DNA from 4 places in the Psychrobacillus sp. FSL W7-1493 genome. Region 3 is predicted to be linked to each of the others. Evidence: riboswitches for the same ligand, from Rfam matches in the RefSeq annotation. Region 3 holds a riboswitch; each other region holds the start of a gene.
What was found. Region 3 has a riboswitch for S-adenosylmethionine ahead of MKX96_RS11170 (MetQ/NlpA family ABC transporter substrate-binding protein). Riboswitches for the same ligand answer to the same signal wherever they lie in the genome.
Positions count from the first base shown of each region.

Region 1: linked by a shared signal. The riboswitch ahead of MKX96_RS17240 (5-methyltetrahydropteroyltriglutamate--homocysteine S-methyltransferase) and the one ahead of MKX96_RS11170 (MetQ/NlpA family ABC transporter substrate-binding protein) in region 3 are both predicted to bind S-adenosylmethionine.
Region 2: linked by a shared signal. The riboswitch ahead of MKX96_RS18270 (O-acetylhomoserine aminocarboxypropyltransferase/cysteine synthase family protein) and the one ahead of MKX96_RS11170 (MetQ/NlpA family ABC transporter substrate-binding protein) in region 3 are both predicted to bind S-adenosylmethionine.
Region 4: linked by a shared signal. The riboswitch ahead of metK (methionine adenosyltransferase) and the one ahead of MKX96_RS11170 (MetQ/NlpA family ABC transporter substrate-binding protein) in region 3 are both predicted to bind S-adenosylmethionine.

Region 1 covers NZ_JBBOSB010000001.1:3,485,046-3,487,249, forward strand. The annotation lists gene MKX96_RS17235 (ABC transporter ATP-binding protein) at 1-1,115, shown strand, start outside; SAM riboswitch class I at 1,188-1,290, shown strand; gene MKX96_RS17240 (5-methyltetrahydropteroyltriglutamate--homocysteine S-methyltransferase) at 1,406-2,204, shown strand, end outside.
Region 2 covers NZ_JBBOSB010000002.1:154,894-157,097, reverse strand. The annotation lists gene MKX96_RS18270 (O-acetylhomoserine aminocarboxypropyltransferase/cysteine synthase family protein) at 36-1,328, opposite strand; SAM riboswitch class I at 1,450-1,566, opposite strand; gene MKX96_RS18265 (glycerol-3-phosphate acyltransferase) at 1,711-2,204, shown strand, end outside.
Region 3 covers NZ_JBBOSB010000001.1:2,199,967-2,202,170, reverse strand. The annotation lists gene MKX96_RS11175 (methionine ABC transporter ATP-binding protein) at 1-159, opposite strand, end outside; gene MKX96_RS11170 (MetQ/NlpA family ABC transporter substrate-binding protein) at 467-1,276, opposite strand; SAM riboswitch class I at 1,370-1,483, opposite strand; gene MKX96_RS11165 (hypothetical protein) at 1,809-2,204, opposite strand, start outside.
Region 4 covers NZ_JBBOSB010000001.1:1,315,912-1,318,115, reverse strand. The annotation lists gene metK (methionine adenosyltransferase) at 1-1,001, opposite strand, end outside; SAM riboswitch class I at 1,192-1,309, opposite strand; gene pckA (phosphoenolpyruvate carboxykinase (ATP)) at 1,527-2,204, shown strand, end outside.

The DNA of each region.
Region 1 (2,204 bases), 1.3 Mb from region 3:
CTATTATTTTAATCACTCATGACCTTGGAGTTGTCGCTGGAATGTGTGACCGGGTAGCAGTGATGAAAAATGGAGAAATCGTTGAAACAGGAACTACTGAAGAAATTTTTGCTAACCCAAAGCATGACTATACGAAAAAACTATTAAATGCCTTGCCTCGTTTAGACGAGAAGAAAAAGCCGAAGAAACCTCCTCTTCGTTCTATTGGATTAGAAAATGGAAAGCCGCTGCTAGAAGTTAAATCTTTAAAACAGCATTTTCAAGTAAGTCGCGGGAATGTCTTAAAAGCGGTCGACGATATTAGCTTCTTTATAAAGCCCGGAGAAACTCTTGGTCTTGTAGGAGAATCGGGCTCAGGTAAATCTACAACCGGTCGAGCGATTCTTCGATTACACGAGCCTACAGATGGAGATGTGCTATATCAAGGGATGGCCATTAATCGTTTAAGTAAAAATGAGCTCAAAACGATGCGTCGGCATATGCAGATCATCTTCCAGGACCCTTATTCTTCCTTAAATCCTCGATTAAAGGTACTAGACATTATTGGGCAGGCGTTAGATATTCATCGTCTAAGCAAAAATGCAGAGGAAAGAAAGAAACGAGTAGAGGAATTACTAGTATTGGTAGGCTTAGACCCCTCGCATGCATTACGTTATCCACATGAGTTTTCTGGAGGACAGCGACAACGTATAGGTATCGCTCGTGCACTTGCGGTTGAGCCAGATTTTATCGTCTGTGACGAACCTCTATCGGCTTTAGATGTTTCTATACAAGCACAGATTGTAGAGCTCCTGGAGGATTTACAGCACAGACTAGGCCTGACATACTTATTTATCGCACATGACCTGTCCATGGTAAAACATATAAGTGATCGTGTTGCTGTCATGTATTCTGGAAAAATTGTAGAGCTAGCAGAAAGTGAGGAGCTTTATACTAATCCACAGCACCCGTACACTAAGTCTCTCTTAGCAGCCATCCCAATCCCTGACCCAAAAGTAGAGGCCAAGAAAAAGCGTGTGCTCATGGAAGAGTCTAATGTTACTGACAAGTATCAATTAAAGAATTCTGAGCTTGTAGAGGTTTCTAACGGTCACTGGGTAGCTATCCCTAAGTAAGGTAACCCTTGAAATAGTTTAAAACCCATGTTAAACTTATTTTTATTATATTTAGACAATTTAATATTTTATTTCTTATCAAGAGAGACGGAGGGATTGGCCCTATGATGTCTCAGCAACCAGCCTTTTAGGTGTGGTGCTAAATCCAATAGACATTAAGTCTTGAAGATAAGAAGAATGACTTCAATATATATTGAGGGCTCTCTTCTTATGAAGCGAGCCCTCTTTTTATTTGATTTTATAGTCAGGATTACTAGCAACATAATATAAATAGAAGGTAGGAATTTAATATGACAAATCAATTACTTGTAAAAGCACCTTTCAAAGCAGATCATGTGGGAAGCTTCCTGAGACCGGAACGTTTAAAGCAAGCAAGGGCTCAATTTGAACAAAAAGAGATATCCTTAGAACAACTCACTCAAATTGAAAATGAAGAAATTATTAAACTCGTAGAAAAACAGAAGGAAGCTGGACTACTTTCAGTTACAGACGGAGAGTTTCGTCGAAAATGGTGGCATTTCGATTTTTTAAGCGGACTTGATGGCGTGGAATTTTATGAAACCGATCAAGGACTCTCCTTTAAAGGGGTGCAAACAAAAGCTCATGGTATTAAGGTGACAGGAAAAATTGGCTTTAGTACCCACTACATGATTGAGCATTTCAAGTTTTTAAAAGAAGCAGCTGGGGATGCTGTTGTAAAATTTACTATCCCTAGTCCGAACATGCTTTATTATCGAGCAGCCTTTGAGGAAGGGGTTTACAACAATGATGAGGAATTATTTTCTGACTTAATCACAGCTTATCAAGGCTTTATTCAAGCAATTTACGATGAGGGCTGTCGTTATCTTCAAATTGATGATACTTCATGGGCTACCTCCTTTTCCGAGGAAGGCCTCGTTTCCTTAAAGGACAGGGGGTTATCGCTTGAGCAAGCCTTATCCCTTTCTGCAATGGCTATTAATGAGTCTATTTCTAAAAGACCAGCTGATATGCTAGTGACCATGCATATTTGTCGGGGAAATTTCCGATCCACTTATATCACAAGCGGAAGCTATGAGTTAGTTTCAGAAACTATATTCGGTGGATTAA
Region 2 (2,204 bases), on a different contig from region 3:
TTGTAGACTATTTTTATTCATTATACAATATAATTCTACCTAGAGAGGACATTTGTTTTTCTCAAAAGTACTTTTTCGAGTGCATTTTGTAAGTCTTCAACTGCCTCCAAGCCAACAGACAAGCGGATTAGATCCTCTGTAACACCTGATTTTACTAAATCCTCGGGAGTAAGCTGTTGGTGAGTAGTAGAAGCTGGGTGGATAATTAAGGATTTTGCGTCTCCTACATTAGCAACATGAGACCAAATTTCAATATTATCAATAATTTGTCTACCTGCTTCTCTGCCTCCCTTCACTCCAAATGTCAGAATAGAACCGAAGCCATTTTTTAAATACTTTTTAGCCAGCTCGTGCGTTGGATGGTTTTCAAGCCCTAAGTAGTTAACCCATGACACTTCCTCATTTGCATTTAAGTACTCTGCAATCTTCTGTGCATTTTCGTTATGTTTTGGCACTCTTAAGTGAAGTGTTTCTAGTCCTTGAAGAAAGGAAAATGCTGCCTCTGGGCTAAGAGTAGGACCAAAATCCCGAAGCAACTGAACTCTTAGCTTAATTGCAAATGCTACATTTGGTACGTCGATTCCATAACGTAGCCCATGATAAGTAACATCAGGCTCTGTAAATCCCGGAAATTTATCGGAGTTCCAATTGAAATTCCCTCCATCTACTACTACACCACCAATTGTTGTCCCATGTCCTCCAATCCACTTCGTTGCAGAATGTATAACAATGTTAGCTCCATACTCTATAGGATTTGAACCAAAAGGTGTAGCAAATGTGTTATCTACTAATAATGGAACTCCTACTTCATTGGAAATTTTTGAAACAGCTTCTACGTCTAGAACATTTAAGCTTGGATTTCCAATGATTTCTGCAAAGAACCCTTTCGTTTTCTCTGTAACAGCTTTACGGAAATTTTCTGGATCAGAGGAATCTACGAATTTTACTGTAATCCCATAACGTGGGAGTGTATGTGCAAATAGATTAAAAGTTCCTCCGTATAAGTTTTCAGCAGCTATAATTTCATCTCCAGCTCCAGCAATGTTCAAAATAGAAAATGCAATGGCTGCTGCTCCTGAGGAAAGTGCTACTGCTGCTGTTCCTCCTTCCAGTAATGCAATTCTTTGTTCAAAAACATCTACGGTTGGGTTTGTGATTCTGGAATAGATATTACCAGTCTCTTTCAAGGCAAATAGATTTTGTGCATGCTCTGTGTTTTGAAATACATATGAGGTTGTTTTGTAAATCGGTACTGCTCTAGATCCTGTCACTGGATCAGGCGTTTGTCCACCGTGTAATAGAAGTGTTTCTTTTTGAAGATTAGTCATTTGAATTCCTCCGATTTAGTAGATTAGATGGATGCTGGAGGCCAGAGAGGATTATAGAACTGACAACTATAAAAACCCCTCTCCAATTAAGAAGAGGGGTCAAATTGATGACATGTTCCTCCTCTTATCTTCCAAATTCTATTAAAGAATTTGTAGGATTTAGCACCTTTCCAAGTTATAGAACTTGGTGGTTGCCGGACTTCTTAGGGCCTATTCCCTCAGTCACTCTTGATAAGAGTATTTGATTAGTATTCCATCTTGTTACACAGTATAAGTCTCCATATATTTAGATGTCAAGTAATTTTATAAAAATTCTGAAACTTCTTCTTTTTTTAATCGTTTAATATAATAGATAGAATAATTTTATAAGGGGTGTCATAGAATGGTTGTTTGGATTGTTAGCATTCTCCTAACAGGCTACATTATTGGTTCGCTACATGGATCTAAACTCGCTCAATGGATGAGTGGAGTTAATATAAAAAAAGAAGGCCTAAATAATTCCGGAGCATCCAATGCTACTATCGTACTTGGTTGGAAGTATGGTGTTTTAGTGGGAGTCATAGATATATTAAAGGGTGCCATTATGATTATTGGCGTACGTGTACTTTCTGAGCAGTGGAGCTTGTTTAGTTCATCAGAGCTGGATCTACTTCTTTATCTAGCTGGTGCCGCGGTTATTTTAGGACACAACTTTCCAGTTTTCACAAAATTTAAAGGTGGGAAAGGCACTGCTTCCATCATCGGGGTTTTACTTGCATTACACTGGCCGGTCGGACTGGCAGGATTGCTTATATTAATCTGCGTTACACTTTTAACGGATTATTTGTTGATAGGAGTTTTATTTTTTTATCTCATATTTTTAGGAGCCTCTGTCTG
Region 3 (2,204 bases):
GAGATTAACACAGCGAATGAGCGTGCTTTTCCCTGCACCGCTATAGCCTATAACCCCATGAATTTCACCTTTTTTTACGTGTATGCTTACATTATTTACAGCCTTTACCGTACTACTTTTACTGTTGAATTCTTTGGTAATATTTTCTAAAACTATCATGAATGATCTTCCTTTCTAAAGAAACGCCGGCAGAGCTATACGCCTACGTTTTTCTTGATGTCTAGCTTCGGCGCCTTGCCCCTCGGGGTCAAATGGGAAAATACTCCGGTGGCTGTGGATCTGCCTCCTCGCATTTTCCCATTTGCCTGTCGGGGCAGGGATAGGCGCCTGTGCTTTTCTTGATGTCTAGCTTCGGCGCCTTGCCCCTCGGGGTCAAATGGGAAAATACTCCGGTGGCTGTGGACCTGCCTCCTCGCATTTTCCCATTTGCCTGTCGATTAGAGATAGGCGCCTACGCTTTTCTAATTTACCAACCTGCTAGTGCGGAGCCTTGGAATTCTTCTTCAATAAATTCTCTAACTTCGTCGGAATGGTATGCTTTAATGAATTTTTGGATGGCAGGATCATTTTCGTTTTCCTTACGAACAACAATATGGTTAACGTATGGGGAATCAGCTGACTCTAACAAAATTGATTCTTCTCCAGGGTTAATACCAGCTTCTAAAGCATAATTGGAATTGATTGCTGCAGCATCGACCTCACTAAGCTGTTTTACTATTTGCGCTGCCTCTAATTCAACGAATTCAAGGTTTTTAGGGTTTTCTTCAATGTCATGAATAGAAGCATTTCCTTTTTTACCTTCTTTCACTTTGATAAAACCATTTACTTCTAATATGTCTAAAGCTCGTGCACCTTGTGTTGGATCATTCGGTAGTCCAAAGGTAGCTCCATCTGGCAGTTCATCGAAGGATGTATACTTTTCAGAATAAACGCCCATTGGAAGTAAAATAGTCTCAGCGACTGGTACTAGCTCTGTATCATTATTTTCGTTAAATGAGTCAAGAAAAGGTAGAGTTTGATAACTGTTTGCGTCCAAGCTTCCTTCATCAAGGGCAGTGTTTGGAAGTATGAAATCTGAAAAAGCCTTAATCTCAATTTCTAGTCCATCACGTGCTGCAATTTCAGCAACAACCTCAGTAACTTGTTCATGTGGACCTGACGTAACGCCAACAACTAATTTATTTTCATCTAATGGTCCTGATGTAGCATCATCACCACAAGCCGAGAGCAACCCTGTTAATAAAACTCCTGATAACACTAAGCTAAATTTTTTCATTGTAATTCCTCCTGAATATGTATTAATAAAAACGAATAAATATAAAAGCCTCTCTTTCAAAAGAAAGAGAGGCACACAAATATGTATTGTCCTCTCTTATCTTCCAAAACAAAATGTTTTGCAGGATTTAGCACCTTTCTATACTTTTTTAGTATAGATGGTTGCCGAGCTTCAACGGGCCAGTCCCTCAGCTACTCTTGATAAGAGATAATAATCTATTAAGTTTTTCGTTTTTACTATAGAAAGAATTTACTACACTGCTCTATTGAAGTCAATAGATATTTTTATATTTTTATAATTGTTTAGAAAAATTCAAATAGAATATTATATAAATAATTATACAAAAGTGATTTATGTGGAAATACTAAGATGGGAGCATTTAAAAGGTTTACATTTAGCTTTACGCTTTATTTTCATGGTTATGTTAAAGGTAAGGGGTGATTTAAAATTCATATAAAAAGTGAGCTGGAAATGTATCTCCAAGCTCACTTTTTATGTGCATTTTTTTACTAAAGCCCCTTCGGTGACTATTTTAATTCAGTAATGCAAGTTTTGCTCTAGATGGAGTTTCATACTTTACAGTAACTCCATTTAACATGGTATTGTTTTGTACAATATAATACCCACCACCTAGACCATACATGGGAACATATCCATCAAGTGGTTGTTTAGCTGAATACACTCGGAATTCTTCGTTAGGCATTAATTGTCGGATAGGTTCAAGACCAGGTTCGCCACCATCAACACTATTAATTACTTTAAATAAAGTAGTTTCCTTAAGGATTGTAACCTTTCCGATTTGACCTGCTTTAAGTTCCGTTTTTCCCCACATAACTTTTGTAGAAGAATCTACTAATAATGCAAGTTTTGCTTTAGAAGGCGTTTCATACTTTAAAGCACTGTACATATTGACAAACAATCCGTCCCC
Region 4 (2,204 bases), 880 kb from region 3:
ACTTTACCTGTTTCAAATGTATCAATAGCAATTGATACAGGCTGTGCTACACCGATTGCATAAGCAAGCTGTACCTCACAACGATCAGCAAGACCAGCTGCAACAATATTCTTTGCCACATAACGAGCTGCATAAGCTGCAGAACGGTCTACTTTTGTTGGATCCTTACCAGAGAAAGCTCCTCCTCCATGACGAGCATACCCACCGTAAGTATCTACGATAATTTTACGACCTGTCAAACCTGCATCCCCTTGTGGACCACCGATAACAAAGCGACCAGTCGGGTTGATAAAGTACTTTGTTTCGTCTGTTATTAAATTAGTAGGAACTACTGGTTTAATCACATGCTCTTTTAAATCTCTTTGAATTTGTTCTAACGTTACTTCCGGATGATGCTGTGTGGAAATAACAATCGTATCGATATGAACTGGATTGTTATTTTCGTCATATTCTACTGTTACTTGTGTTTTACCATCTGGTCGTAAGTAATCTAATGTTTCATCTTTACGAACCTCAGCTAATCGGCGAGCTAGTTTGTGGGCTAGGCTAATTGGAAGTGGCATAAGCTCTGGTGTTTCATTACAAGCATAGCCAAACATTAAACCTTGGTCCCCAGCTCCGATTGCTTCAATATCAGAATCAGACATCGAACCTTCTCGAGCTTCTAGTGCTTGGTCAACTCCCATAGCGATATCAACCGATTGCTCATCGATAGCTGTAAGAACTGCTGACGTTTCTGAGTCAAAACCATATTTAGCTCGCGTATATCCAATTTCTTGAATAGTAGCTCGCACTACTTTTGGAATGTCTACATAAGTAGAGGTTGTGATTTCTCCAGCAACTAAAACCAAACCTGTAGTAACTGTTGTTTCACAAGCTACACGAGCGTTTGGATCTTCCGTTAAAATCGCATCTAAGATAGCATCTGATATTTGGTCACAAATTTTATCTGGATGACCTTCTGTTACCGATTCCGATGTAAATAATCGTCTTTGTGTCAAAAAATTCCCTCCTATGTCCTGCGAGATTTCTCTCAGGAATTGATACGGTACTCATTCCCATGTCAAGCCTATAGTAAACTTGAAGCCGTTTCGGACTTGGCACACAAGGATTTAGGGCGATGTAATATAAAAAAACCTCTCACTCACGTAGTTACATGAGGAAAGGGATTAATATCATAAACACCTTTCACTCTTATCAATCAAGGAATTTCACCTTGTATCAGGTTTGGCACCTTTGTAACTTAAGTACAATTACAGGTTGCCGGGTTTCATAGGGCCTGAACCCCTCCACACGCTCGGAATAAGAGTATCCGTTCAATTCACCATCATACGTATATTAGCAAAATAAGTCAACAGGTAAATTTGTTATTTATTCACAATTACAAAAAAAAATCATTTTTTGAGCTTTAATTAGTGTAGACTATTTAGTTTAATGTGTTATACTATTTCACATATCAACGAAAAATCCTCTTTATGATGTTTCCGTGAAGAGCTAAAAACTTTAATAAAGGATGGTAATACTATATGAATTCAATCGATACTGTGAGCGAACTGAACGAATTGTTAGCTGGTAACAACATTAGCCTGCAATTATCAGTACCACAATTAGTGGAAAAAGCTACGTCAAGAGGAGAAGCAGTACTAACTTCCACTGGAGCTGTTAAAGCAGAGACGGGCAAATATACAGGACGTTCTCCAAAAGACAAGTATATTGTTGATGAACCTATCTCAAAAGACAAAATCGATTGGGGATCTGTAAACCAACCTATCTCATCTTCGCACTTTGAAGCATTATATTCAAAAGTTATGAACTATTTAAAGGAAAAAAATGAACTATTCGTCTTTAAAGGATACGCTGGAGCAGACAAGGATTCACGTTTAAGCATTCAAGTTATCAACGAATATGCTTGGCACAACCTTTTTGCTCATCAGTTATTCATTCGTCCTTCTGAAGAAGAATTGTTATCTCATAAAGCAGACTTCACTGTAATTAGTGCACCGAACTTCAAAGCAAATCCGGCTGTTGATGGAACTAATTCAGAAACGTTCATCATCGTATCCATGGAAAAACGCATCGTTTTAATCGGTGGTACGGAATACGCAGGAGAAATGAAAAAGTCTATATTCTCTATTATGAACTATTTATTGCCTGAACAAAATATTTTACCAATGCATTGCTCAGCTAACGTTGGAGAAAAAGGC